4 regions of the Bacillus sp. XF8 genome follow, and region 1 is predicted to be linked to each of the others. Evidence: riboswitches for the same ligand, from Rfam matches in the RefSeq annotation. Region 1 holds a riboswitch; each other region holds the start of a gene.

Region 1 (7,794 bases):
GAAACGAGTGCTCCATAGTGTTTCGATTGACATATTTTTTCACCTCTATCTTTTATTATAAGGGTTTCTTTCTTATACAAAAATAAAAACGAGCAAATTGCTTTAAGCAATTTGCTCGTTCTTATTTTTTTCATTTCGTTTCTTATCACGATTCATTAATGGATAGAAGGCAAAGCCGATTACAAATAAGCCGATTCCAAGAAGGAATGTTTTTATATCAGAGGAGCCAGTTTTAATGACCCACAGTGCATAGCACAGTGCAATGACTGCGACAGTACCATCCATAATTCTTGAACCCATTTCATTTTTATACGTTTCACCAGTTGCAACGAGTTTTAATTGGAAGATTGGTGAAACGAGATATGGGATTAAGTAAGCTAAGGTTGAGACAGTAATAACGAATGTATATGCCTCAGCAATTGTCCCTGATAACGTTGAGAAAAGGAAGACTTGTGACATAATGTTTGTCAGTCTTAGTGAATGAATCGGACTTCCTTTTTTGTTTGTTTTTGCAAAGAAGGAAGGGAAGAAACCTTCTTTTGCTGCTTGATATGGTACTTCTGAGCTTAATAAAATCCAGCCTAAGATAGAACCGAATAGGGAAGTAAGAGCAAGTAGCGCCATTAATTTCCCGCCGCCATGACCCATTGCAGCATTTAATGCATCAGCTAATGGACGTTCAGAAGTTTGTAGTTTATCCATATGAAGCACACCCATTGTTAAAATGGTAATTCCTAAATAAATAGCAACAGTTATTAATAAGCCAGCGACAGTTGCATGTTTTACCGTTTTTGGAGATTTAGCACGGTTTGATAAAAGAACGGCTGATTCAATACCGATAAATGCCCAAAGTGTTGTCAGGGCAGCTAAATTCACTTGTGAAAGCAGTCCGTGTGACACGCCTTCTTTATCAATCATTGGTGTGTACCATTGTCCAAATTTTGAAGCTTGAAATGCAAACAAAGTAACAACGATGAATAGAAGGAATCCAGTCACTTTCGTTGTTGTTGCTAAGAAGTTTAATTTCCCAGCTCCGTTTACACCGTTTGTTAAAATCATATGCGTTCCCCATAATAAGAAAGAACAGATGGAGAATGTAATAAGCTTTCCAACTTCCACATTGAAAGTCCCAATTGAAAATAAGAGACGTGTATCTTTCATAATCGGGAAGAAGAGAGATAAGTAACCTGCAAAAGATGTAATAATAGCAACATTACTTGCCCAGTTTGCGACCCAATAGCCCCAAACCATGCTGAATCCAGCCATTTTTTTCTTTTTTGGTGATGAAAATAAAGCATATGCATGACTTTGTGGTCCTGTTGTTAAATCAGGACGACGAATTGCTAAATTACCGAAAACAAGAGCTAGCATTAAAACCCCAAACCCTGTTGTTAACCAAGCTAAAGTGACACCGAGAGGGCTTGCTGTTTGTGCTAATGTACTTGGCACCATGAAAATACCAGCACCAACCATGTTGCCGACAACAAATGCTGTTAGTACCCAAAAGCCCCATTTTTTTTGTTGCATAAAAGAATACCTCCAAAGTTAGTATAACCAAGTCAAGCGAGGAGATATGTATGTCCTCCAAAAAGGAAGAAAGGTAAGCTTCATACAAAACAAAAAAAGCACGTGTAATTGTCGCTACGTGCTTTCTATCTTATAGGAAACCCACGACATACCTCTCGATAGCTCTCCACAAACAAAATGTTTGTGACAGTTCTGCACTTATTCAATACAGACCCAGCAAGAATGCATGGTGGACATTTCTTACTTCGGCAACCATTCCTTTTTCATTCGTTCATCGATGCCACTACATCTCCCGAAAGATACTCTTAATGACTGCAACCTCTACCTCACCGAGATACGAATGAGGATTTATGTATTAAATTAACATAATCAAGGGTAACAAATGTATTTTTATACGTCAATGGATATAGTAATAATCAGATTATAGCGAACAATTTGTCATTAAAAGTAGGGACGAGAATGTTGTTTGAGAAATAAAAAAGAAGCTAGATCTACAGCCGTAGACTAGCTTCTAAAATAAAATGTTAAATTAAGTTTAATACAGTTACTTTTTCACGTGTCATAGACTCAAGGCTCTTACGAATACCTTGTGCTCCCATACCAGAACCTTTTACACCGATGAATGGGAAGTGGTCAGGGCCACGTTCTGTACGTCCGTTAATTTGAACAGAACCAGTGTCAATTTTGTTAGCAATTGCAAATGCTTTGTTAATGTCTTTAGTGAAGACACTTGCTTGTAAGCCGAAATCTGATTTATTCGCAATTTCAATTGCTTGCTCATCAGAAGAAACGCGGATGATTGGAAGGATTGGGCCGAATGGCTCTTCCCAAGCAACTTTCATATCTTCTGTTACATTGTCAATTAATGTTGGGTAAATTAAGTTGCGCTCGCGTTTGTTACCAATCACGATTGTAGCGCCTTTTTCCACTGCATCGTCAACTAATCCTTGAACGAAATCAGCAGATTTATCGTCGATTAATGGAACGATTGTGCTGTCTTGTTCTGGAGAACCAACAGATAGTTCAGCTACTTGTTCTTTTAATAAGCTAACAAGCTCGTCCGCTACATTTTCATGTACAAGCACGCGCTTGATTGCAGTACAACGTTGACCTGAGTATGAGAATGCGCCGCTAACGATATGTTTTGCAGCTTCTTGTAAATCAGCATCTTCGCGTACGATACCAGGGTCTTTACCGCCAAGTTCTAATACAAGCGGAATCATAGCAGCTTTTTTCGCTAAGTGAGCACCTGTATTTGTACCACCTGTGAACGATACCATATTTACGCCAGGATGTTCTACTAAGTAGTCACCGATAACAGAACCGCGTCCTGTTGCTACGTTTACAAGTCCTTTTGGAAGACCTGCTTTATGAAGAGCTTCAACCATTTTAATACCGCTAATTGCGCCTTGTGTTGCTGGTTTAAAGATAACGGCGTTCCCCATAATAAGAGCTGGTGCAAGTTTTGCCGCAGATAAGTTTACAGGGTAGTTAAATGGTGCGATTGCTAAAATTACGCCACGTGGTGCACGTTGAACGATTGCAAGTTTAGATTTAGATCCACCAGGGAAGCTATCACCCATCATGCTTTCGCCATGCATATGAAGTGCTTCGTCTACAGTGTAGCGAATTAAGTCCGCTGTACGAACAACTTCTTTTTTCGCATCTTTATAACCTTTACCGACTTCTTTCATTACAACATCGGCAATTTCATCTTGCATATTTACGAGCTCATCAGCCCATTTATATAAATATTTTGCACGTTCTTGAAGAGAAGCTTCAGCCCATTCTTTTTGAGCTTCTTTTGCTGATGCAATTGCTTCGTCAACTTCTTCACGAGTAATCGCTTGTACTTGTCCAATTACTTCATGTAAATATGGTGATGGAATATCAATTGTTTGCCCAGAAGAGCTTTCTCTCCATTCACCGTTTAAATAAAATTTGTACGTATTGCTAGTTGTCATGATTTGTCCTCCTAAAATAGCAACTTGTAAGAGTGAGTATATGGTGATTGTAGGGGGTTTGAGAATATTTTTCAAACAAAATGTTTATGAAAACGATTTCTTGTGTGATTTTAATTTTGTATGCCCTTTCTGAAAGGGGTTTACTTTATTTTCAAGTGAAATATAGGGTTTATAAATAGTATTAATAGATAATTTTTTTCGAGTATGGGAAAGGGAGTATGTATTTTATCCCGCTATTTGCGGGCAGTAAGACCCCCACCTCAAGATTCAGAGGGAAACGAGGAAGATAGGTGGGGGATCAACTGCCCGTAAAAGCCCGATTGGTGCAGGCTGATAATCAGTGGGGATGAAGAAAACCCCCACTGATTAAAGTTTCACTTTATATTTCTTGTGATAAAAGTTTGTTTTGTAAAATAATGAAAAAAACAATTGACAGAAAAGTTCCTAAAGTTATAAAATTAAAAATGGAAAATAAATGAAGGAGGTGTGCGTAATGATTGTAATGGTAAATATGGCTGGCTTAGCTGGATTATATGATGGAAAACGTTCATATTATTACGCAACCCGTACGGAAAGATAGTGCTTTTTTGTTTTTGAAAAAGCGTACGTTGCGTATTTCGTAACGTACGCTTTTATGCGTTTTTGCGCATATCGTCAAGCGACGGTATGCGCTTTTTTGTCTCTATTTTGATTGTTTCCATACTTTGTATGGTTTCGATAAAACAAGATATGAAAGGGGAAGAGGTATGGTTAAACAGTATAGTTGGCGCGGTATAAAGATAGGGGCTTTTGATAGTGGATAACAGAAATAGAATGAAACAAGATTGAGAAGGGAGAGATTTCATTGTTTTCAGTATTACAAAAGTTAACATGGTTTTTTAAAGAACATTGGAAGAGATATAGTATCGCAATTGGAGCGCTTTTAATTGTAAATGTAATTGAAGTCATTCCTCCAAAAGTAATCGGATTAACAATTGATCATATAAAAATAGGATCTTTAACAAGTGAAGTAATTATGAAATATATTTGGATTTTATTTGGAGCGACAGTTGGTGGATATTTACTCACTTATGTATGGCAACACCAATTGTTTGGCGGGGCATTCGTGCTTGAAAAAACGATGCGTTCAAAATTTATGGGGCACTTGCTGAAAATGACACCGACCTTTTATCACAAAAATCGTACTGGTGATTTAATGGCGAGAGCGACAAATGATTTGAAGGCGATTGCTATGACTGCTGGTTTTGGGATTTTGACACTAGTGGATTCTAGTTTATATATGCTCACAATTGTTTTTATGATGGGTTTTTCAATTAGTTGGCAACTTACAATTGCGGCACTTCTTCCTTTGCCGATTATGGCATATGCGATGAATATATATGGAAAAAAGTTACATGAACGCTTTACGGTTGCTCAAGATGCTTTTGGAGATATGAACGATAAAGTACTTGAATCGATTGCTGGCGTGCGTGTTATCCGTGCATATGTACAGGAAAAAGCTGATGAAGAAAGATTTCATCAATTAGGAACAGATGTATATGAAAAAAATATGAAAGTAGCAAGAATTGATGCGTTGTTTCAGCCAACAGTCAAGATGCTAGTAGGTCTTAGTTATTTAATTGGTCTCGTATATGGAGCGTTTTTAGTATTCCAATCAAAGGTTACTCTTGGAGAACTTGTTTCCTTTAACGTTTACCTTGGAATGATGATTTGGCCGATGTTTGCGATTGGTGAATTAATCAATGTGATGCAGCGCGGAAATGCTTCGCTAGACCGTGTTAATGAAACATTAGCGTATGAGCCTGACGTGAAGAACGTGAAAAAGCCGAAGCGTGTACACGAACCAGAGTATATCGACTTTGATAAAGTTTCCTTTTCGTATCCGGCTTCATCAGATATGAATTTGAAAAATGTTTCTTTTTCATTAAAACAAGGAGAAACACTTGGCGTTGTTGGGAAAACAGGGAGTGGTAAAACGACCCTTGTTCGTCAACTTCTTCGTCAGTATCCACTTGGAGAAGGGGATATTACAGTGTCAGACGTTACGCTTGGTGCAATTTCGACTGAGAACGTACGAGGCTGGATTGGATATGTACCACAAGAGCATATTTTATTTTCAAAAACAGCAAGGGAAAATATTTTATTTGGAAACAGAGAAGCAAGCGAAGAGGAACTTGAAAAGGCTATTGAAATTGCAGCATTCAAAAAAGATTTAGAGTTCCTTCCAGAAGGGTTAGAGACACTTGTTGGAGAGAAAGGCGTTTCTTTATCTGGTGGGCAAAAACAGCGAATTTCGATTGCGCGAGCGGTTATTCAAAATCCAGAAATTTTAATTTTAGATGATTCATTATCAGCTGTAGATGCCAGGACGGAAGCGGCAATTATTGAAAATATACGAAGAGAAAGAAGCGGAAAAACAACAATTATAACAACGCACCGGTTATCAGCTGTGCAGCATGCGGATTGGATTCTCGTTATGGATAATGGTGAAATCATAGAAGAGGGAACACATGATAGGCTCGTTTCTAATGATGGCTGGTATAGAGAGCAGTTTGAAAGACAGCAGGGTGAAAATATAGAGGGTGAGGTGAAAATATGAGCGTTTCAAAGCGGTTATTTAGGTACGCCATGAAAGTAAAGGGAACCATTTTTGCGGCACTTGCAATGTTATTTATTTTCGTTATTGCCGAGCTTGCAGGGCCATTTGTGGCAAAGACAATGATTGATGATCATATTGTTGGGATTGAGAAGCCTTGGTATGAAACGGAGCAAGGTGAGGATGCCGTATTATATAACGGAGCTTGGTATAAGCGAAGCGACCGTTTTGAAAAAGGAGAACAAAAAGGAAAAGAAGTTCGTATTATACAAGTTGGTTTCACTTATTATTTTGTACCTAACAAAATTGCAGCCGAGGGAACACGTTCTGTAAAGGGGGATATTATTACAGTTCAAAGCGGGAAAGCAACGCAAGTGTATAAAGCAAAAATGTTAACAACTAAAGAAGTGTATTCGTTTTATGAACCTGAGATGAAACGATTACTTTTACTTGGCGGAGGATATTTTGCACTATTGTTAGTCGTATCTTTGTTTGCATACGGTAAACAGTTTTTCTTACAGAAAGCATCTAATAAAATCATTCAAATTATGCGTGAAGATGTCTTTTCTCATATTCAAACATTACCGATTCGTTACTTCGACCATTTACCAGCAGGGAAAATTGTATCGCGTGTAACGAATGATACGGAGGCAATTCGTGAGTTATATGTGACAGTTTTAGCGACATTTGTTTCTAGTTTTATTTATATTATTGGAATCTTTATTGCGTTATTTTTACTTGATATTAAATTAGCGCTTCTCTGTTTAATTATCATCCCAATTTTAATTGTTTGGGCTGTTGTATATAGAAAATATGCCTCTGTCTACAATCATAAGATGCGCTCTCGATTATCAGATATTAATGGAACAGTGAATGAATCCATTCAAGGAATGCCTATCATTCAGGCATTTCGTCAAGAGCGTACAACGAAGAAAGAATTTGAAGAATTAAATGAAGATTACTTTAAGTACCAAAATAAAATTTTAAATTTAAATGCAGCAACATCCCATAATTTAGTAGGTGTCTTGCGCAACATTGCCTTTACGGGGGTTATTTGGTATTTTGGCGGCGCCTCTTTGAGCGCTACTGGAATTATTTCTTTAGGGATACTGTATGCATTTGTCGATTATTTAACAAGGCTCTTCTCGCCAATTACAAATATGGTAAATCAGCTTGCAAATTTAGAGCAAGCGCGAGTTGCATCAGAACGTGTATTTGAACTGTTAGATGAAAAGGGAGAAGTACTCGAGGAAGATCGCATTCCACGTCTTAATGGAAATGTTCGGTTTGATAATGTTTCATTTTCTTATAATGGAAAAGATGAAGTGTTAAAACATATTTCTTTCGAGGCAAAAAAAGGAGAAACGGTTGCTCTCGTTGGTCATACTGGATCCGGAAAAAGTTCCATTATGAATGTACTCTTCCAATTTTATGAGTTTCAAAAAGGAAAACTTACAATTGATGGGCATGACGTAAAAACTATACCAAAGCAAGCACTCCGTGAACATATGGGGATTGTACTGCAAGATCCATTTCTATTTAGTGGAACAGTTGCATCAAATGTGAGTTTAGAGAATCCAAATATTTCAAAAGCTCGAATTATAAAAGCACTGCATGATGTGGGAGCAGAGAGATTTGCGAACAATATAGATGAAGAGATTACGGAAAAAGGAAGCACGCTTTCAACAGGGGAGCGTCAACTTATAT
Region 2 (7,794 bases), on a different contig from region 1:
GATATATTTTATATTTTTTATTTTTTTAAAAGGAGTTGCTCCATTTGAACAACTCCTTTTAGCATTATACAAGCTCTTTTATACGTATGCGATCGTTCCCAATTATGTTTTCATATGTTTCTCGTTCAACAACCACTTGTGATGTTCCACCTTTTGCAAATACTACAGCCGGTCTGCGAATACGATTGTAATTATTCGCCATAGAATATCCATATGCTCCGGTACAAGAGATCGCTAACAAATCTGCTGAAGCAACTTGCGGCAGTTTTATATCCCAAATAAGCATATCCCCACTCTCACAACACTTTCCAGCAATCGAAACAACTTCTTCAGCCTCTTCTTTTCCTCGATTTGCTAACATTGCCTCATAACGCGCTCCATATAAAGCTGGTCTTAAATTATCTGTCATTCCCCCATCGACTGACACATATTTACGAATACCCGGAATATCTTTTACAGCTCCCACTGTATAAATTGTTGTTCCTGCATCCCCAACAATACTACGCCCTGGTTCAATCCATATTTCTGGAAGAGGATAATTATTTCGTGTAAATTGGTCTCTCACTGCCTCGGTTACAGCATGCACATATGTTTCAAGTGTAAGTGGTGTATCTGCTTCCGTATAGCGAATTCCAAAACCTCCGCCGACGTTTAACACTGTTACAACATAACCAGTCTGTTCTCTTATCTCTTCTAAAAAGTTATGCAATACTTCGATCGCCCGAACAAATCCTGCTGTTTCAAAAATTTGTGATCCAATATGTGAATGAATACCTAACACATTATAATTTGATTTCTCTAACGCTATTTGAATCGCCTGCATTGCCTGGCCGGTAGAAACTCCAAAACCGAATTTCGAATCATCTTGCCCTGTTGTAATATATTCATGTGTATGCGCTTCTACTCCAGGTGTAACTCGGATTAATATATTTACAATTTTTCCATACTGCTGTGCTAAGTCATGTAATATTTCCATTTCAAAGAAATTATCTACCACAAAGCAGCCAATATCTGCTTGCAGCGCCATTATAATCTCTTCTTCCGTTTTATTATTACCATGAAAATGAATGCGTGATGCAGGAAAACCAGCTTGCAAAGCAGTGTACAATTCGCCTCCAGAAACAACATCTAAAGACATATTTTCTTCACGAGCTACTCGGCACATCTCCATGCACAAGAACGCTTTACTTGCATACGCTACTTGGTAAGAGAACCCACTTTCCTGGAAAGCACGATGAAATGCGCGACATTTCTCCCGAATAGAAGCTTCATCGTATACGTAAAGTGGTGTTCCATATTGTTTAGCTAGCTGCGTTGTATCGCAGCCTCCAATTTCTAAGTGTCCTTGCTCATTGATTCGGCTTGTGCCGTGTAAATACATTTGAATTCCTCCCTTATTTCCTCTAAAACTCATAACCCCAATCTTCTTCTATTCATTGCAGCGCGTTTTTAGATAAACAAAAAACGCGCGGAACAATGTTCACACGCGTTTCTTATTAGGAATAATGTATCATGAAAAAATAAACGAGTTGTTATCTTCTCAAATAAGAAACCGCATCAACATCTCCAAATAGCTCTCCATAAAATAAAATCTTATGACAGTACTACATTTATTCAATGTAGTCCCAATATATGAATGACGTGGTCACTCTTATATTTCGGCAATAGTCCCTTTCAATCTATGATCACGGATTCCACTAAATCTCCCATAGCTTACTCTTTCCTATCGCGGCCTCTACCTTTGAGAGTAGATGAGGTAAGTCTATTTAATTTTCAAACATCTTATGTTGGTATTAACAATACCAAACGAATAAATTATTTGTCAAACAATTTTTCACATTGTTTTTTTACAATTTAATTTCGTATCATTTGGCAAGCGCTTTATATCTATTTTTTTCACAGTCCATTCTCCTTCATCATTATCAAACGTAATTTTTATTTTTTCAAATGGCGGAAGCACTTTCCCACCTATGCCTGCTTCATATTTCGTCACTTCAATTACAGCTTGAAATAAATATGTACCACTATACAATTTTTTTAAACTAACAATCTTCGGACATTCATACGGTTTTTGTTTCCCATAATGCTTCTGAATCGCTACATTTATTTGTGGAAACAAAACGGAATAAAGAGCATCTTCTAATAACGGCGCATCATATTGTGCAGTAAAAACTGTAGGAGTGGAAAAGAATAAAAAACCACTACATATGAAACAAAATAACTTTTTCATCATAACCTCCGTATCAAAATGCGATATGGTTATTGTCTCCGTTTTCTTTTTTTCTAACCAATTCTTATAAAAATCATCCACAATTCTGTTTTGTTTTCGTATAATAGTACATAAAGATAAACGACTGTTCGTATATATAAAGTGAAACTTCTATCATTAGAAATACAATCACTAGAACCGTCACTTATAGTAGGAGAGGAGTATATTATGCTACAACATTTGTTTCCAAAATTACGATTTGCACTTGTTGCAGTCGTTTTATTATGGATAAAAACATATATTGTGTACAAGCTAGCCTTTGATATTAAAATTGATAGCTTCTTCGAAGAAATGATGCTATTGTTTAATCCAATTGCTTCATTGCTTTTATTTTTTGGTCTAGCTTTATTAGCATCAAAATATCGAAATCAAATTATTATTGGAATCAGCTTTTTACTGTCATTTATTTTATTTGGAAACGCGATGTTTTATGGGTTTTATAATGACTTTGTCACATTCCCTGTTCTATTCCAAACCAATAACATGGCTGATTTAGGAACAAGTATTAAAGAACTATTTACGTACAAAACATTACTTCTATTTGCGGATGCAATTATTCTAATGTTTATTTCACGTAAGTTCCCAAACTTTTGTGATAACACGCCACTATCTCGTTCTGAAAAACGGAGCTTTTTTGGTGGTATAACAGCTCTATTAGCATTACAAATTATTGTTTCGGTCGTTCATAAGCCACAATTGTTTTCACGTTCTTTTGATCGTCAAACCGTTGTGAAAAATCTAGGTTTATACACGTATCATCTATTTGACATTACACTTCAATCTAAATCTTCTGCAGAGCGTGTATTCGCAAGTGGAGACGGTTTTTCTGAAATTAAGAACTACGTGAATTCAAAAGATACACAAGCTGATAAAAGCTTATTTGGAGTTGCAAAAGGAAAAAATGTCATTCTAATTTCAATGGAATCAACACAAAATTTTGTTATCAACAAAAAAATCAATGGAAAAGAAATTACTCCATTTTTAAATCAGTTTATAAAAGATAGTTATTACTTCGATAACTTTTATCATCAAACTGGACAAGGAAAAACATCCGATGCTGAATTTATTGTAGAAAATTCATTATATCCATTAGACCGTGGCTCTGTATTCTTTACACATACAAACAATGAATACACAGCAACTCCTGAGTTGTTAAAAAAATATGGATACTATTCCGCCGTCTTTCATTCGAATGATAAAACCTTTTGGAATCGGGATATCATGTATCCAGCACTCGGATACGATCGTTACTTTAACCTAAATGATTATATAGGAACAGAACAAATGTCTGTTGGTTGGGGGTTAAAAGATAAAGAGTTCTTTGAACAATCGATCTCAAAACTTAAATCTTTACCAAAACCGTTTTATACAAAATTTATTACATTAACAAATCATTTCCCGTTTCTTTTAAATCCAGAAGATCAATATATTAGTGAGTATAATTCTGAGAGCGGTGTACTAAATCGTTATTTCCCAACCGTTCGTTATACAGATGAAGCTCTTAAACTATTTATCAATCGATTAAAAGAAGAGGGTTTATACGATAATTCAGTTATTGTTATTTACGGAGATCATTACGGAATTTCTGAAAATCATAATGCTGCTATGGCACAATTTCTCGGTAAGGAATCCATAACTCCATTTGATTCGATGCAGTTGCAACGTGTACCACTTATTATTCACGTTCCTGGTCAAGAAGGAAAAGTCATTTCAAAAGTATCTGGACAAATCGATATAAAACCAACATTACTTCATTTACTTGGTATCAAAACAAACCAATCTATTGAATTTGGTACTGATTTATTTACCAAAAATGAACAAACACTTATGATTATGCGTGATGGTAGTTTCGTAACAAACGATTATGTTTATACAAAAAATATGTGCTATAAAAAAAGCACAGGTGAACTGATTGATTCAACGATTTGCCAGCCGTATATTGAAAAAGCGAAAACAGAATTAAATTATTCTGATAAACTTATCTATGGAGATTTATTACGATTTGATCCTAACAATAAATACAAAACGGGAACAATGATAACTAAATTTGAATAACCTTAAAAGCACCCTCGGATAACAATTTGAGGGTGCTTCTTTCTTAGCTAAATCTTTACCATTTCATAAACATGGTAACTTTATTATATGAATACAAATTTAAAAACTGACATAAAACCCAATCTTTATGTGGGAGAGCGCATCCGGCCATGCATAGAAGCGGTCAGCTCCTTTTTTAGCCCCATGCCGAATGAAAACAAAGGGAGAAAATGAGCGGAGATCTGTTTTTGTTGTCATAGCAGTGATTTTTATATGTTAAAAATCAAAAAACTGATAGAAACCCTTTCTTTTTAGGTGGGAGAGAGTATCCGACCATGTATAGAAGCGATCAGCTCCTTTTCCTGCCCCACGCCAAGTGAAAACAAAGAGAGAAGGCGAGTGCAGGCCACCTTTTGTTATTCATAGCCGCAGCTTAGATGATGAAAAATCAAAATGGATTTATACAGCTTCTCACTTCAAAGGTCCAATAGAAATAAAGAAGCTAAGCACTGGATAAACTATTCGTGAAATCTTTCATGAAATGGGAATTTTTTCGTACGTGGAAAGAAATTTATGTTATGATAAAAAAAGTAAACTTTCATACACTAATTAAGAATTTATTACAGAAAGCAAGGGATCAGATTTTGTATAGAGCAGCAATTCCAAACTTATTTACGCTCGGAAATTTATACAGTGGATTTTTATCAATCGGCTATGCATCTTTAGGGTATTATAAACCAGCTGCTATTTTAGTACTAATCGGGATGATGTTAGATAGTCTTGATGGCCGGCTAGCTCGTTTATTGCGTGTTGATTCACAAATGGGGAAAGAACTTGATTCACTAGCAGATGTTGTAACATTTGGAGCTGCGCCTGCAGTTTTAATGTACTACACTTCCTTTTCCAATTATGGAATTATCGGACTATACATAGCAGGACTATTCCCTCTGTTCGGAGCATATCGCTTAGCGCGCTTCAATGTAACGCCTTCATCTACTTCTATGAAGTATTTCACTGGTGTTCCTATTACTGCAGCAGGAGGACTCGTTGCCTTCTTAACACTATTTTCACATACCATTCCAAAAATTGTCCTCATTACGGTATTTGTAACGTTTGCATTTTTAATGGTAAGTCGTATTCGTATCCCAAGTTTAAAAGATGTACCAATTCCACGATACAGTATTATTGTTACACTCTTTTTAATCGGAATTATTTATACAATGTATAAAACAAGCTTTGGCAATATTTCAGTATTTCTGTTCATTGCCATCCCACTTTATATTTTGTATATGTTATCTCAATTTATTAGGCAAAGACCTTCTCATAAAAAACGAGCAAATAAAGAAAAATAAAGAGACACCTTCCAAGCCGGAAGGTGTCTCTTTATTTTGTAACTAATTCCTTTTGATTCACAGGCGCTAATGCTTCTTTTCCTTCTAACACAGCTAAAATGTTACGTACTGCCATTTCAGCCATGGCATCACGTGTTTCAAACGTTGCATTTCCAACATGCGGAGTAAGGACAACATTTTTCAATCCCTTTAATCTCTCTGTAATTTTCGGTTCAAACTCAAATACATCAAGAGCCGCCCCTTCAATTTCATTTGTCTCTAACGCATGAGCAAGCGCTAGTTCATTCATAATTGGACCACGCGCTGCATTTACAATATATGCTGTTTTCTTCATCATTTTAAATTGTTCTTCATCAATCATATGATGGAGACTTGGATTATACGCACAGTTAATCGTAACAAAATCTGCTGTTTGTAACAGTTCTTCTAACGTTACATACGTTGCTTCCAATTCGTTTTCTGCCTCTAGCTTACGATTTGGACCTGTGTAAATAATATTCATTCCAAATGCTTTTGCACGTTTGGCAACTGCTTTTCCAATTTCCCCAAGACCGATAATTCCAATTGTCTTTCCATATACTTCTCGACCAAGGAAAAAGAGTGGTGCCCAGCCATTAAATCCCACTGTACGACATAATGTATCTCCTTCTGGAATTCGTCTTGCCGCAGCTAAAAGAAGAGCAAATGTTAATTCTGCCGTTGCTTCTGTTGAAACTTTCGGTGTATTTGTAACTGTAATTCCTTTTTCTGCTGCATACATGTAATCGATGTTATCGTAACCCGCACCATAATTAGCAATGACTTCCAAATTAGGTGCTGCATCAATTACCTCTTTTGTTACCTTTGTAGAAAGTAAGCTTAGCAGTGCATCTTTATCCTTCACACGTTTTGCTAATTCTTCGCTACTAATTAATTCTTCTTTGTCATACATTTCTATTTCATGATTTTGTAATAACTGTAATCCGATTTTTGGAATGTTTCCTGCTACTAATACTTTTGCCATTACTAAGCACCTCTTCTATTAAAAAATAGGAATTTCCTTATATTATATTGTAAGAAATCTAAGTTAAAAAAGCCAAGGAATTTGATTACAGTTCTGAAAACTGACACTTTTTCTCATAAGAAAAAGGGAGATGGAGATCTCCCTTTTCCTTATTGTTCTTCACTAGATTGTTTTCCAAGCTTTGCATCAATCGTTCCTTCTGCTACCGTATCACTAATTTGTTCTTGGATTACAGAGTTGACTTCCTCGTTTGTTTGAGAAGTATAACTTTGATTCGTCACTTTCATGTTCTGTTTGTTATTTTGTTTTGCCATTTAAAACCCTCCTTTATCATTCTTTCTTATTTTGAGCAAAAAGAAAGGTTTTCATCACAAAATCATTTTTCAATTTGAAACAGTTGTTGATTCTTTTTCAAGCAACTGCATCTTCCTCACCCGTTTTTCAAATGTAGCTACATGAGAGATACCATGATTACGTAATGTTTTCACATTTTCCTCGACATAATTTCCTAAATCATTTGGATAATGAGCATCTGATGAAAGAGTGATTGGTACTTTATGCTTTGCTAAAACTTGTAAATAAAGCGGACTTGGACACATTTCTCGAACAGGATAACGATAATATAACCCAGCATTTACCTCCGTTGCTGTATTTGTTTCTAGTAATACCTTAGCAATTCTTTCATAATATGGAACCTGCACATTTTCATCTAATCGATAATTAAACACTTTTATATTATCAAGATGAGCTACAATATCAAATACCCTGGAACGAATTGCTTTTTCGACTGTCGCAAAAAACGTATCATATAATGCATGTAACTCATGATTTTCAAAATATTCTTTCGTATCAGGGTTATCAAATCCCCAGCCATTAATAAAATGGACAGAACCAATCACGTAATCCCAATCTCCTAATGCCAATAAATTTTCTAGCTCTCGCTCGCCACCAATAAAATAATCAGCCTCAATCCCGAGACGCAGTACTACTCCTCGTTTTCTCCAGCGCTCCTTTGCCTCTTGGATCGCCTTTGTATAATCGTAAATCGATGCTACCCGTACTTGATCTAACCATTCTTTCTGCAAACGCCCGAGCTTTGATTCACTAATATCTACATATTTCTCGTAATACTCCTT
Region 3 (7,794 bases), on a different contig from region 1:
TGTACAATGCTATAAGAATAAAAAACGCATATTTTTTCAAAAATCGCACATATTAACTAAAAACTACTATTTTCAATGAATTGGAGACCTATCTATTATGAAAAGAAAAATAATACCCTTAGTCATTGTTATATGTTTAGCACTTCCTTTGCAAACAAGTGCTTATACATTTCAAGAACTACCCGTTGCCTCAAAGTCTAAGCAATGGTATATCGAAATTGATAAATCTAGCAGCACCAATCCAAAGACTTTACAGCCAAAACAAGGCATTTTTGATACATACTACCTACTTGTAAAAAATATCGGTAAAGACGTATCTAATGTATCAGTTGAAATACGCCACAATAATCCAAAATCAAAATCCGCTTTCAAGCCATTCAACAAGTCTGATATGAGTGTGTCATACAGCCGAACGAGTTTTACAGAAATGAAATTCCCATTATATGAAGATACCAATTCATTTGAAGTTGTTATTAGCTGGGAAGAAAATCAATTTAGTTATAACGGTCACCCAGAAAAAGCAGAACAGCAATTTACACAAACATTCGTATTTCACGAACAGTAAGCTCTGCCATTTAGCAGAGCTTACTTATTTTTTTGTAAACATATATTAATCAAATTGGCGAATACTCGGAACAAGTAGCGCGATTGCTACTACTACAATGGCTGCAATGGCTAGAATAATAATTGTCACAACGCCCCCGATTATATTCGCCAACCAGCCAACGACTAAATATCCTAACGGTAATAATGCAAAAGACCCTAACATATCAAGACTTGCCACTCTTCCAAATGCCTCTTCTGGCACGAGTTCTTGCAAACTCGTTTCCCAAATTAAACCGAAAATCATGATCCCAAACCCTTCAATTGCCATTAATCCAATTAATCCGGGAGCCCAGGAAACAAACGGCATTATTAAAAGTGCCGCCCCACTAATAAGGACACCTCCATAAGCGAACAATCCTCGTCTATGCCATCTCTGTCTCCCGCCAAAAATAAGAGCTGCAACCACAGCACCTCCTCCAGAACATGCCATTCCAAGTCCATAGACGAAAGGTTCAAAGTGATGATGTACATTAAATAGCCATGGGATTAATACAACTATAATTCCTGCGTAACAAATATTAATAAATGAAAATGCTAAAATTGTAATCCATAACCATGGATGGCTTTTTAAGACAACAATACCTTCCGTAAAATCTTTTTTAAAATTCATTTTATGATCTGCTGTTTTCTGTACCTTTTTAGCTGTTACATCTTTTAAAAATAATAAACAAATAAATGACAGCAAATAAGTTAATGCATCTAAGCCAAATCCGACCCCAGCCGATGTGACCGAAACAATAAGACCACCAAGCGCCGGACCAATTAAACGGACACCTTGATTACTCATTTGTGTTAATGCGTTAGCTGCATTACGGATTTCCGGTACAAACACCCTCGCCCGCACTGCCGAATATGCAGGTTGAAATAATCCTTCCATTAGCCCATACATTGCTACTAATACATATAAAATAGTGATTGTTAAAGTTTCTTTAAAAATAAGTACCGCAAGAGTTGTCATTAATATGCATCGAACAATATCGGTAAATAACATTAATTTAACTCGATTCATACGATCAACGATTAACCCTGAAAACGGTAAAACAAGAATATTCGGCAGCATATACATAGCCATCGTCATTCCCATAACAACTGTTGAACCTGTTAACGTATATACTACTACCGGAAGAATTACCATTGTAATAGAACTTCCCAGAACGGAAAGCAGTTGACCAATCCATAAGAAAGTAAAAGGACGTGATTTTGTAACAGGTAACAATAAATTGCTTACATAACTCCCCTTATTTTCCGTTTGTATCTCTCCTTGCATATGTATCCCCTTCCTCTAAGCATCTTCCTTCTTTTTCCTTACATTATAACATTTAATTTTCTTTTTTTTCTTATAATTAAGACTTTTAATACACAAAACATCAATACATTTCAATATCAAATAACACTTATAAACGATCTATTTCTATATTTTTATTCAGATTAAATAGTTTTAATTTTCTAAATATTAACGAAGTACTTGATTTCCTAAAATATTTTAATTATTATAAAACAAATGTTACCAATAACTTCATAAACCAAACACTCTCGCCCAAAACGTGAGATAGAGGTTGCAGCGCTTATAAGTATTCTAAAGGAGACACAGAGATGTCGATGAGTTTAGAAAAAAGGAAGTGTTGCCGAAATTGATAAATTTCTCTGCATTTATCAATTGGGGCTGTTTTCGAATAGAGACAGAACTGTCATATATACAGACGTGTATGTATGAAGAGCTATCTACAAAAAAGAGATATCATTCTTTATATGATATTCCTTTTTTGGCGGTTTTTTTATTAGCTCCTTTTTCTGTTTCCCTTTTCCTGTAACAGCACCATCCTCACCTATTTGAGATGGTGTTTTTTGTTTTTCTTTGTGGTAACTACAGGAATATTGGGGATTTATACTTTTCCTCCCATATGTGTTTTACACACCTTTCCTGCTCTATTCATAAAAATGGACGAAAGAAGGAATTTATAATGGAAACAATTGTGCAAAAATTTGGTGGTACTTCTGTCGGAAGTATCCAACGCATTCAACATGTAGCAGATTTAATTATTGAAGAATATGAACGAAGTCATAGCGTTGTTACAGTTGTCTCTGCAATGGGAAAAAGTACAGATGAACTCGTTGCACTTGCTACCGCTATTACAGAAAATCCGAGTAAACGTGAAATGGATATGCTTCTAACAACTGGTGAACAAGTTACTATTTCTTTATTAACAATGGCACTGCAAGCAAAAGGATACGACGCTATTTCACTAACTGGTTGGCAAGCTGGTATTACGACAGAATCTGTGCATAGTAGCGCACGGATTACTGATATTAATACAGAACGTATTCAATCACATTTACAAAAAGGTACGATTGTAATTGTTGCTGGTTTCCAAGGATTAAGTGAGGAAAACGAAATTACAACACTTGGTCGCGGTGGTTCTGATACAACTGCTGTTGCATTGGCCGCTGCGCTTAAAGCGAAAAAATGTGATATTTACACAGACGTAACAGGTGTATACACGACTGACCCACGTGTCGTAAAAGACGCTTATAAACTCGATGAAATTTCTTATGATGAAATGTTAGAACTCGCAAACCTTGGTGCTAGTGTACTACATCCACGTGCTGTTGAATTCGCAAAAAATCATAACGTAGTTTTAGAAGTTCGTTCAAGTATGGAACAAGAAAACGGAACAATTGTAAGGGGAGAATGTAACATGGAACAACAATCAATCGTAAAAGGTATTGCATTTGAAGACAATATTACACGCGTAACAATTAAAGGATTAGAACAAGGATCACTTTCAACTGTTTTCTCTACATTGGCCGCTGCTCATATTAATGTAGATATTATTATTCAAAGCATTACAAATGAAGGCACTGTACATCTATCCTTTTCTATTCATTCTAATGACTTAAGAGAAACGCTAGAAGTATTAGAACAAAATCAAGAAGCACTTCACTATGAATCTGTAGAATATGAAAATCATCTAGCTAAAGTATCTATTGTCGGATCTGGCATGGTATCCAATCCAGGTGTTGCCGCTGACATGTTCTCTACATTAAAAGACGAAAATATTCATATTAAAATGGTAAGTACATCTGAAATTAAAGTCTCTGTTGTCATTGATCGCCTTCATTTAGTAGATGGTGTAGAAGCACTTCATCAATCGTTTATGGCCAAAATTGAACCATTAGTACAGATGAATTAAATTTATTTTCATAATAACAACAAAGAGCATAGTCTTTGTTGTTATTTTTTATCTAGCAAAATAGTATTATGTTACACTATTACATGTGAAATATTTTCCAAATATCTTTCTAACAGATTCGAAAAACATGTAAAGGTGGATCCATAATGAGAACAGAAAAAATCCTTTTAGTAGATGATGAGCAAGGCATACTAGATATGTTAGTACTTACCCTAAAGAAAGAAAGCTTCATTCATATAACAACCGCTCTAAACGGAACGGACACGTTAAATCTAGTTAAAAATTGTTCATTCGATATCATCTTACTCGATGTTATGCTACCAGATATAGACGGCTTCGAATTATGTAGACAAATACGAAACTATACAAATACTCCTATTCTATTTGTGACAGCGCGCTCTAGTGACTTAGATAAATTAACAGGTTTAGGGATTGGCGGGGACGATTACATAACAAAGCCATTTAATCCTTTAGAAGTCGCTGCACGAATTAATGTCCAACTACGTAGACAAAATATGATAAAAGAAAATCGCAATGAAGAAAATTTGAACCTACATTTTGAATCCTTTTCTCTATATCCTAGCGAGGGACTGATAACTGTAAACGGAGAATCTGTACATTGCACTGCTAAAGAACTAGAATTACTTACTTTCTTATGCACACATCCAAATCGAATTTTCACTGCTGAACAATTGTACGAACAAGTATGGGGACTGACTTCCATGGGTGATGATAAAACAGTAGTAATGCATATTTCTAAATTACGTAAAAAAATAGAAGAAGATCCTAGATCCCCTACATACATTGTTAATTTGAGAGGAATTGGCTATAAATTTATCCCGCATACTAAGGAGCAACAAAAATGAAAATCGGTTTCAGGCTAGGCTTTCATTTTATTCGTAGTTTATTTATCGGTACTTTTTTTATGGGGATCTTCATGGCAATCTTAATGGAAGGTATACTACCTCTTATTGGAATAAATAAAGATGACAAAGACACGGAAGCCCTTATCGTTTTTAGTCTATTTATATGTACTCTTATTTTAGGTGCTATTATATATGGATGGCATATCGGGAAACCTTTATTTCGAATGATTTCATGGATTAACCATCTAGCAGAAGGTTCTTACGTGACACCAGAAAATACGAAACAAATGTACAATAAAAAAACAGGGAAATTAAAAGGCCCTTATCGCTTATATAAAGATGTCTTTCTAAATATAGAACATTTAACAAACAGATTACGAGAAATAGAGAATGAACGAGAACAACTTGAGAAAATGAAACGCGAATGGATGGCAGGAATCTCTCATGATTTAAAGACACCCCTCACTTATATTACAGGGTACAGTGCGCTTATGCTATCGCCAGATCATAAGTGGAGTCAGGAAGAACAAGAGAAGTTTTTGCAAGAGATTCAGCAAAAAGGTGATCATATGAAAGAGTTAATTGAAGACTTAAATCTTTCATTCCGTCTTGAAGGTTCACAGATTCCATTAAGAAAAGAAGAAATAAACATTGTTGAATTTACTAGAAGAATGATAGCTGATATAACAAATGATCCACGGTCTGAACACTATCATTTTAGTTTTCAATCAGATGAAACAAAAATAATGATTCCCATTGATACAAAATTACTCTACCGTTCTTTACAAAACTTATTTATGAACGCCGTTTTACATAACCATAAAGGAACGAAAATTCATACCACTATCTCATTACAGGACGATGTACACATTATAATAGAAGATACTGGAATCGGCATGGATGAAATGACAGTTCAAAATCTATTTAAACAATACTACCGAGGTACAGCTACAAACGTTTCAAGTGAAGGCACTGGTCTTGGAATGGCGATCGCTCATAAAATTATAACTGCACACGGCGGAACAATTCATGTAGACAGCGAAATAAAGAATGGGACAACAATTCATATTACTCTTCCAATTTTATAGTAATTCTTATCGATCCAAAATATAGTTTGATTAAAGTAAGGATTCTTTTCGTTTCATTTAACAACATAAAATTTAATCCAACACTAAAAAAACCAATTTCTCTTTTTTTACACATGAGAAATTGGTTTTTTCTAGTTTTTTAGAAATTGAATCGGTCTAAAAATTTCAATCTGTTACCTATATTCAGCTCCCGAAAAAAACACCTATAAGGGAATAGATAATAATAGTTGAAAATAAAATTGTCATATGGAAAAGCGAAAAAATAAACAATGATTTTGCCCATTTCTCTGAATCCATTTTTTTATAACCATAAATACTTAAGGCAAGCCATAAAATGCTTAAAAGAAGTGATACTAACATAAGACCAATGCTTAATGAACCTAAAAGAACACTTATTATAATTAAAATAATTAAATACACATTCGTTTGTACATATGTCCTTTTAATCCCTTTCACTACTGGAAGCATTGGAACATTTGCAGCCTTATACTCATCATGTTTACGAATAGCTATCGCATAGAAATGAGGCATTTGCCAAATAATCATGATAATAAAAAGACCGATGATAGCTGGATGCGTTATATCAGGATACATAGCGGCCCAGCCAATGAGTGGCGGCATTGCCCCTGAAATACTCCCTATCTCTGTGTTATAAATTGTTCTTCTTTTACTCCACATTGTATATGGTACAACGTACAAAAATAAACCTAAAAATCCTAATAATGCTGCTAAATATGTAGTTAGCGCAAGAAATACTAAACCGGAGATTGTCATCAATATGCCAAGCCATAGTACCGTCTTAGGACTTATGTCTCCGGTTACAGTTGGTCTATTTTTTGTTCTCTCCATGATAGAATCAATATCACGATCATACAGATTATTAAATGCTCCTGCTGCTCCTATTATTAAAATCGAGCCGATTATAGCAAATATAATCTCCGGAATTTTTTCAAACGGGCTAAGCTTATATTTATATAGAGCCAATGTTAACCCTGCAAACATTGGAACCAAATTCGATTTAATAATTCCGGTTTTAACCGTTTGGGCTAAAATGTCCGATAGCTGTCGTTTCGAATTTGTTAATTCTTTTTTCCTTCGCATGACACCCCGTACTCCTTTTCATTAGATGTTTCCTACAATGTATATAGTATTAATATACTCCCCGGTATATTAATACTATATGATATCCATGTCAAGAGAAGAGGCTTTACGGTACACCGGTGAAGAGTAGCATAGAAAGATTAGAAAATCCTCAAACAAATAATTTATACAGCAAAAAATGCATTCTGAACAGATCAAAAATATTCATTCAGGATGTGTTTTTTATAATCGAACTTTATTTCTTCAAAACCACTTTATATTCTCATTACTCATCACGTTTTAATTCAATCGTCCCTGTCATAGACTGTGCTGTTAACTTTGTATCATTTTCTTTTCCACTTCCTATATGCCCTCTTACTTTATGGTCGTTTCCTTTTTCACCCGATGAAAGTGAAAATTCATTTTTGATTTGACCCGCACGTGTTGACAAGTCAACCTCTAGATTTGTTGGCTCTTTCTTAAAGTTTATATTTATATGAGATGATTCGGTTTTTATTTTACTTTCATTTTTTAGATTTGAAGCAGCGGATACATTCACCTCTCCCGTATTGTTTTGAATATCGAAGCTTCCCTCCACTCCCTGTAACGTAACCCCTCCTGATTTGGAAACTCCTTTTATATTGTTTCCTTTATATTCTTTTATTGTCATATCACTTGAATCGCTGTACAAATTCAATTGTTCAGATGCTATATTTTCACCTATTACCTTACCCGACTCTGTTTTAACATCTATTTTTTTATATGTTTTTTCAGGAAGGTATATATGTACAGTAGCTGTTTTAAAATTTACAATGGATGAAGAGTTTTCTGTAATAACTTCTAATTTCTCCCCAGTCTCTTTCATTTTTACATCTTTTATCTCTTCTATATCTACTCTAATATCTTTTTCTACTGTAGAATGAAGTTTAATATTTTCTCCTACTGTTTTTATATAAATCTCAT
Region 4 (7,794 bases), on a different contig from region 1:
AAGCACACCTTTTAGGGCTCTTTTCAGTTTATATATTCTGAGCTTTCATTATAAAACGATGTTGTTTCACATCGAAATACCCTTTTTGTAGGATAAGTTGATGTATCTTGTATAGTTCATTTACATATGTTTCAGTTTGAAAATTAGGTACTTGCCAAGGAATGGCTTTTAAATAATAGACGAAAGCACCGATATCATAAAATCTTTGAACGGGAAACTCTTCTTTATATTTTAAAACTTTAAAACCATGTTGCTCAAGTTCGTTTAGAGCCGCCTCTAACTTCCAATTTGTAAATTCAGGATTGAGTGGTACTCCGAGTGTCTCATTGATTTCCGCACAATCTAAGCCACCTACTTGTTGCGTAAGAAAGATGCCATTTGGAGAAAGGATCCTTTTTACTTCGGAAGCAGAGTAGGATTCATGTTGATTTAAAATCAAATCGAATTGTCTGTTATCAAACGGTAAGGCGTTGTCATCCGTTACTTCTACAACTGTTACACCTAAAGGTTCTAACTTCTTTTTTGCTATTGGGATATTGGGTGTATAACCTTCAGTCGCATAAATAGTGGAAGGGAAAGGTCTTAACAGGGACAAAAATTCACCGCCGCCTGTTCCCATATCAAGTACGGAAGTAGTATTTTGAATAAGGGAAAAAGCCATGCTACCGTAAGACCAAGAAAGCAACTGACTTTTCATACGATCAGTTTCTGTAATAAAGGAAAAATCCCATCCGCTAAAGCTCTTGTTTGCATTTTCTAAAAGTGCTAAAAATAATTTGTCATTTTTCATGTTAGATCCTCCTGTTTATTATATGAATAGTGAATAAACAGTGGAGGAGGCCCTCTAATTACAATATACGGTTGTTACGTTTCGTGTTCTAGGATTTTCATATGGAATCACTCCTGGCAAAAAAGTATGTTGTTTTACCTTCTAGGTTTGTGAGTATAATACCTTCTAAAAGTAAAAATAAAATCGATGTAGCTATGGTATTGAACTACCCCATACCCATCAAGCATACAAAAGCAAATACCCCAAAACGAGAAAATTGACATCTCCAGATGAAAATGTACAAAATTTTTGTTTTGGGGACACTTCAAGCTACACCAAAAACAAATTACTAAAACTGCAACAACGTTTTTAGACAAAATAATCTTTAGCGCAAAGAATTCACGGTTTTTATCATAAATAATGTTTTATGATAATAAAGTTGTTTAAAAAAATGCCAGTCATGCTAATTAGCAGTACTTTTTGTAACCGCCAAGTTGAATTGGTTCTTACGCACTTTTGGTGAAGAGCTTTATAAAAGTATATTTTTATGATTTTTTGCCATTAAAGTCACAACTTAATTTCAAGTTGTCCAACTGTGTGTTGTTTCAATATATACTATGAGAAGCACAATCTAAACTTGGGTTTTTGTTTTTGATTGAAATTATAACAAATAGAGGACAGAGAAGTAACTGTCAAAAAATTTTAGCCATATGTTTTAGGATTTCATTTGGCTTAATGGGAAATTCTATTGTTAGCAAAGCTTTTACCTGGATTTTTAGTTTTAGAAAGGAGAGAAGTAGATGGAGTCATTATGGCTAGAGTATGCTTGGACATTATTAATTCTAATCGGATTAGAAGGATTGTTATCGGCTGACAACGCCCTTGTACTAGCAGTTATAGCCAAGCATTTACCCGAAGAGCAGAAAAAAAGAGCTATAAATTACGGAATCATTATGGCCTTCGCTTTCCGATTTGCTGCCCTTTTTGCCATTTCATTTATTGCAAATGTCTGGCAGATACAGGCAATAGGAGCAGCTTATCTTCTTTACCTAGGATTAAAGCATGTCATTCAGGCACGATTCGGAAAAGACAATAAGAATATTCATAAGGACGATGAAAAGGAATCGGCGGGCAAAGGCTACTGGTCCACAGTAGGAAAGATTGCAGTAGCTGACCTTGCTTTTGCAATTGATTCGATACTAGCTGCAGTTGCTCTTGCTCTGGGTCTTCCAGATTCACCGCTAGACGATTTCGGTGGTATGGATGGAGGTCAGTTCATTGTTGTTCTTCTTGGAGGTATTGCCGGACTTGTCTTAATTAAATTTGCAGCAATCTGGTTTGTGCAACTTCTTGAAAAACGTCCAGCATTGGAAACAACAGCATATGCAATTGTTGCATGGGTCGGTGTCAAACTTGCTGTAATTACACTTGCCCATGAGGATATTGGTGTCTTAGATCATCATTTTCCACACAGTACATCTTGGACTTTGATCTTCTATGGAGTATTAGTCGGTATTGCCCTAATTGGTTGGTTTGCACCGAGAGATAAGTCATTTCAGAAAAATTCTACAAGGGAATAATGAAGAATCCCCCACGCTTCGGTTAAGAAATAGGGGGGACTATTCATTTTTTATCGATAAGCCATATACAAGTGTCTCACTAGGGATCGTAATACTAAAACCGGTTGTTTTATAATCGAGTTTTAACGTATCTCCTGTATAGTCTTTTGTAAAATCATCCATTTGAATGATAAGCTGCTCATCTTCATAAACAACTTCGTTCGAATTATACTCATCGAAAATTAAATCAATATCAACAAATATACTACAAGAGTTTGTCATTGTTCCTCTAATACGTATGATGTTTTTGTTATTTGCGTTGAATTTATGTAGTACTGCTTTTGCCTTATCAGTTACGCGAATGTTCATGGAATCCCAACCTTTGTTTATAGTTCTTATTCTATTATTGCAAAAACATGAGAAATAGGGAAGGAAAGGGATTCAATGAATGATAAGTGTATAGGAATCACGGTTTGAAAAGTAAGGATGGTACTGTAAATGTTTGTGTTAAGCATAACTCGTCATTACTCACTTTCTCAACTTCTTCATACTGAATTTCATTCTTTTGGTAGAATTTTTTCCAGAAATTCACCGCTGCTTTATTGCTTTTTAATTGCATTACATAATAGGTTCCTTCGTGCTGCTTTAACAGTTCTAGAATTGCTAGCTCTGCTATCTTTTTTCCACGGTACGCTTTTAATATGAAAAGATCGTTAATGCAGCAGTCTGTTCCTGATACGGTGAATGGTGGTTTCGCGAATAGAAGAAATCCGACATATTTTTCTTCAAATGTAATGAAGTAAGGAGAAAGCTCATCACGGTTAAAAATAAGTTCAAAAGCATCAAATTCAAAAAATCCATTCTCATTCGGATGAAGGGTAGAGGAGAATTCGGATAAATCATGTAAGTATAACGAATAAAAATTTCTTAATATCTCTCTTTGCTCTGTAGAAACAGCTTCAAGGGTAATATTCATTTTAATCCCGCCTTTTGTAAAAATAACTCCTTTGAAATCTGAAAGTACAGCATACCTTCATACTCGTGGAGAGATTTCTCTAAGTTTTGTACAGTTTCTTTGAATTGAAATCCAAGTTTTTCTAATACATGAATAGATTTTTTGTTTTCTGGAAAGACGGAGGCCATAATCGTTTCGATTCCAATGATTGAAAAAGCATATTGTAAAAGAGCTGATGTTGCTTCGGTTGCATACCCTTTTCCCCATGTATCATGAGAAAGTGCGTAATATAGTTCAGTTGAAGCTGGTTCGAAATCAGAGGGACCTAATCCGCAGTAACCTATGAATTTTTGAGAAATGTTTTCTATAATAGAAAGATTGAATTTAGCGATATGGTTTATAGAATTCTTTTTATTCATGTCTATGCTCCAGCTGATGATATCTTCAATTTCCTTGTACGAATAAATAGGTTCTGGGATATAGAGGTGTACTTCAGGTTGTTTTTGCAATTCATATAAGGCTGGTGCATCAGTAATTTGATAAGGGCGTATATGTAATCTTTCTGTTTCAAGTTTTGCATTTATAAACATGCGGCACCTTCTTTATATAAAAAATTCACACATAATACACTGTTCGACAAAAAGTAAATATATCCTTTCAATAGAGACATTCATTTAGATGAAGTGAATCTTTGAGTAAGGGGGGATTAAGATAAAAAAATAACAGCAAACATTATAATGTTTGCTGTTATTTATCAATTATAGTTCACATTTATCAAGAGGAATTACTTTTGTTTTCTTTGTAAATTTATATCCTAACCACATCGCAAGGAAGAGAGGTAAGCCGATATAAGAAACAAGTACACCATTCCAATCGATAGACTCGCCCATAAATGCTCCGTAATTTTGTCCTAAAATGACAATGACACAAAGTGCAAATGCGAAGATTGGACCAAATGGGAACCATTTTGCTTTATACGGTAAATCATTTAAGTCTTTTCCTTGTGCGATATATGCTTTACGGAATCGGTAATGGCTGATTGCGATACCTACCCATGCGATAAAACCGGACATTCCAGATGCATTTAATAGCCAAACATATACAACACCGTCTCCAAATAAGGAAGCTAGGAAAGCGACGCAGCCAACTACTGAAGTTGCGATTAACGCGTTAACAGGTACGCCGCGGCTATTTAATTTACCTAGAAATTTCGGTGCTTTTCCTTGTCGTGCTAAATCCCAAAGCATACGAGTTGATGCGTACATGCCTGAGTTACCAGCAGATAAAACTGCAGTTAAAATAACAGCATTCATAACAGAAGCAGCAAATGCAACTCCAGCTTTCTCAAATACAAGTGTAAATGGACTTACTGTTACATCACTAGCTGCAAGACTTTCAGTTGTATACGGAATTAATAGACCGATAACAAGAATTGCAAAGATATAAAATAATAGGATGCGCCAAAAGATTGAACGAATTGCTTTTGGAATGCTGCGCTCTGGATCGGCAGTTTCACCAGCAGCTACACCTAATAATTCAGTTCCTTGGAATGAGAAACCAGCCGCCATAAATACGCCGATGATTGCCATGATGCCACCGTTAAATGGTGCATCTGCAACTGTGAAGTTTTTAAAACCTACTGGTTCACCACCCATGATGCCGAAAATCATCATAAATCCAACAATTAAAAAGATAATAACAGTTGCTACTTTAATAAGGGCAAACCAATATTCTGCCTCACCAAATCCTTTAACAGATAAGTAATTTAAAAGAAACATAATGACTAAACAAAGGCCACTCCAAATAAGGGAAGGCGTATTTGGGAACCAAAACTTCATAATTAATGTAACTGCAGCAAGTTCAGCTGCGATTGTAATTGCCCAGTTATACCAATAATTCCAGCCGAGTGCAAATCCAAGAGATGGATCAACAAATTTTGTTGCATATGTGCTAAATGAGCCAGCAACAGGCATATATGCGGCTAATTCAGCTAAGCTTGTCATTAAAAAGTAAACCATAATTCCGATTGCCGCATAAGCTAAGAGAGCTCCACCGGGCCCTGCTGTGTGAATGACACCACCACTGGCAAGAAAGAGCCCGGTACCAATTGTACCGCCGAGAGAAATCATTGTAAGGTGGCGAGATTTTAATCCGCGTCTTAGTTCACCTTGTCCTTGTGTAGATTGAGTTTTAGAGGTAGCTTGATTCGTTGCGCTATTCATGTTCAACACTCCTTTTCTTGTAAGATAGGAAGGAACGGGGGAGAAAAATACAAAAAACCGCCAAAGGAATTTGGCGGAACGTTTCACAAATAACCACCCCATCATACCCTTCCGTTAAGATAGCACCCCACGTTTACACGGTATTTTGTAAACGTGACAGTTCTGTTCCTATTCGGAGACAGACCCAGCTCGTACTTCCAGAGAAGAAATACGAACTTCGGCAGCATTTCCTTTCGAACGGAGTCATTGACATCCTCTGTGTCTAAGCCGTTCTACTAATAAAAGCCGCAACCTCTACCTCATCGGATTGATGAGGATTTATTCATTGCTGTGATTTTTAATATATGGCAATTGTAATTAGTTTCTGAAAATATTGCAAGGAATTTTTGTAGGAAAATATCAAAAAAAATCGGTTATTGTATAGGAAACGTTTTCAAAATTCCACCCGAACCTACTTGATATGTAAAAAATGAAGAAAAAATTGTTATACAAATGTTTCGCAAAAAGATATGGAAAATCCTTTAAAGTTAAAAGAAAATTCAGAAAAATAAAATTCGACATTGACTATAAACAAAATAAAGAGTGCCTAAGAGTGTAAAAAAGGTAAGCAAACTTATCGTTTGCTTACCTTAGTATTTTACATCACCTTATTTAAGGCAAAACTCGCTTTTGTCCAGTCGTATATCCAACGTTTTGCTTTGTAAGTTGGGAATGATTTCGAACTGAGATGAAAAGTGCAATGATAACGATAAGACCTACAACAATATAGGAAAGGGTAATAATGGTTGGATCCACTTTAAATGATGTAAGTAGCGTCCGAATATTTGTAAAAATTATCAGTCCACCAACAAGTACACCCAGTAAGTGTGAAGGTACAATTCGTACTAACCATGCAGCAATTGGAGCTGCTAGAATGCCACCGAGCATAAGGGCAAATACCCAAACCCAGCTAACTTGTTCCCATCCTAATGAAATGAAAAATCCGATAGTTGCTGCTAAAGATACTGGGAATTCACTCGTATCAACGGAACCAATGACTTTTCGTGCTTCATTTCCACGCGCGAGAAGTACCGGTGTAGTGATAGGTCCCCAGCCACCTCCGCCAGTTGAATCAACAAATCCAGCGAACAACCCTAATGGGATAAGCTGCTTTCCAGACATACGTTTATTTGATTTGGCAATTTGTTTTTGAATAATAAATCGTAATAAAATATAGACACCTAATGTAAATAAAAAGAGTGAAATGTATGGTTTAATTAAATCGCCAGGCAAGTTACTTAAAAAGCATGCACCGACAAAGGCACCGATTGCACCAGGTAATGTCAGTCTTGATACGGTATACTTATCAACGTTTCCAAATCGAATATGTGACACGCCAGAAGCTGCGGTTGTAACAACTTCAGCTAAATGAACGGATGCGGAAGCGACAGCAGGTGCAATTCCAAACATTAATAATAATGAGGAAGACGTTACTCCGTACGCCATCCCAAGTGCCCCGTCAATGAGTTGAGCAAAAAAACCAATAATAGCAAAGACAATTAATTTCTGCATGTATAATCCCCCTGTAATAATAAATAAAAAAGGCTCTTTTCCCTAATGAGAAAAGAGCCTTTGGTTTTTCCAATCAGCTTTAATGTTAATTTTTTATTATTATAATGCATATTAATCTTATAAAGCAACTAGGTTTTAAAAGTTTTTTAATTGAATGAAATAACAGAACAATTATATAATAATAAGATGTAATGAAGAGGAGGGGGAAAACCATGTTAGCATTTGATCATCTCGTTCATGCTGTTAGATGTACACCACAAGAAGTTGAAAAACAAATGAGGGAACTTGGGTTTCATACTGTACAGGGCGGGGAACATACGAACTGGGGAACATGGAATAGTTTATGTTATTTTGACTTATCGTATATTGAATTTTTAGCAGTGCAACATGAGGATAAAGCAAAACAAGCGGATAATCCACTAGTCCGGGAAACGGTAGAGAAATTACAAGATGGAGAAGGCATGCTTCAAATTGCTCTTCGTACAGATTATATTGAAGAACTAGCTGTAAAACTCGTAGAAAAAGGATTACAAGTCAAAGGCCCATTTGAAGGAAAACGAATGAGAAATGACGGCCATCTTATAAAATGGAAAATGTTATTTGTGGAACAGGAAGAGAGTAGTCCGAAACTCCCTTTTTTTATACAGTGGGAAGAATCTGATGAGAGTAGAAGGTTAGATTTACAAGAGGTAGGCGTTATTGCCCCGCATAGCAACGAGGTAAAAGAAATTCAGACCA

What was found. Region 1 has a riboswitch for lysine ahead of J4P91_RS18190 (amino acid permease). Riboswitches for the same ligand answer to the same signal wherever they lie in the genome.
Region 2: linked by a shared signal. The riboswitch ahead of lysA (diaminopimelate decarboxylase) and the one ahead of J4P91_RS18190 (amino acid permease) in region 1 are both predicted to bind lysine.
Region 3: linked by a shared signal. The riboswitch ahead of J4P91_RS02875 (aspartate kinase) and the one ahead of J4P91_RS18190 (amino acid permease) in region 1 are both predicted to bind lysine.
Region 4: linked by a shared signal. The riboswitch ahead of J4P91_RS12485 (amino acid permease) and the one ahead of J4P91_RS18190 (amino acid permease) in region 1 are both predicted to bind lysine.

The regions. Positions count from the first base shown of each region.
Region 1 covers NZ_JAGDQK010000029.1:14,255-22,048, forward strand. Annotated here, with positions in the region: gene J4P91_RS18185 (ABC transporter permease) at 1-33, opposite strand, end outside; gene J4P91_RS18190 (amino acid permease) at 103-1,527, opposite strand; lysine riboswitch at 1,679-1,859, opposite strand; gene J4P91_RS18195 (NADP-dependent glyceraldehyde-3-phosphate dehydrogenase) at 2,052-3,491, opposite strand; gene J4P91_RS18200 (ABC transporter ATP-binding protein) at 4,336-6,090, shown strand; gene J4P91_RS18205 (ABC transporter ATP-binding protein) at 6,087-7,794, shown strand, end outside.
Region 2 covers NZ_JAGDQK010000002.1:182,745-190,538, reverse strand. Annotated here, with positions in the region: gene lysA (diaminopimelate decarboxylase) at 65-1,381, opposite strand; lysine riboswitch at 1,564-1,746, opposite strand; gene J4P91_RS01425 (DUF3888 domain-containing protein) at 1,835-2,230, opposite strand; gene J4P91_RS01420 (LTA synthase family protein) at 2,438-4,324, shown strand; gene pssA (CDP-diacylglycerol--serine O-phosphatidyltransferase) at 4,948-5,655, shown strand; gene J4P91_RS01410 (NAD(P)-dependent oxidoreductase) at 5,687-6,658, opposite strand; gene J4P91_RS01405 (DUF4025 domain-containing protein) at 6,808-6,972, opposite strand; gene J4P91_RS01400 (histidinol phosphate phosphatase domain-containing protein) at 7,042-7,794, opposite strand, start outside.
Region 3 covers NZ_JAGDQK010000002.1:456,492-464,285, reverse strand. Annotated here, with positions in the region: gene J4P91_RS02885 (hypothetical protein) at 98-565, shown strand; gene J4P91_RS02880 (MFS transporter) at 611-1,873, opposite strand; lysine riboswitch at 2,149-2,335, shown strand; gene J4P91_RS02875 (aspartate kinase) at 2,568-3,797, shown strand; gene J4P91_RS02870 (response regulator transcription factor) at 3,944-4,663, shown strand; gene J4P91_RS02865 (sensor histidine kinase) at 4,660-5,751, shown strand; gene cyoE (heme o synthase) at 5,935-6,852, opposite strand; gene J4P91_RS02855 (DUF4097 family beta strand repeat-containing protein) at 7,118-7,794, opposite strand, start outside.
Region 4 covers NZ_JAGDQK010000019.1:50,682-58,475, forward strand. Annotated here, with positions in the region: gene J4P91_RS12460 (class I SAM-dependent methyltransferase) at 29-790, opposite strand; gene J4P91_RS12465 (TerC family protein) at 1,570-2,349, shown strand; gene J4P91_RS12470 (iron-sulfur cluster biosynthesis family protein) at 2,389-2,697, opposite strand; gene J4P91_RS12475 (GNAT family N-acetyltransferase) at 2,795-3,304, opposite strand; gene J4P91_RS12480 (GNAT family N-acetyltransferase) at 3,301-3,873, opposite strand; gene J4P91_RS12485 (amino acid permease) at 4,042-5,505, opposite strand; lysine riboswitch at 5,618-5,810, opposite strand; gene J4P91_RS12490 (sulfite exporter TauE/SafE family protein) at 6,157-7,056, opposite strand; gene J4P91_RS12495 (VOC family protein) at 7,269-7,794, shown strand, end outside.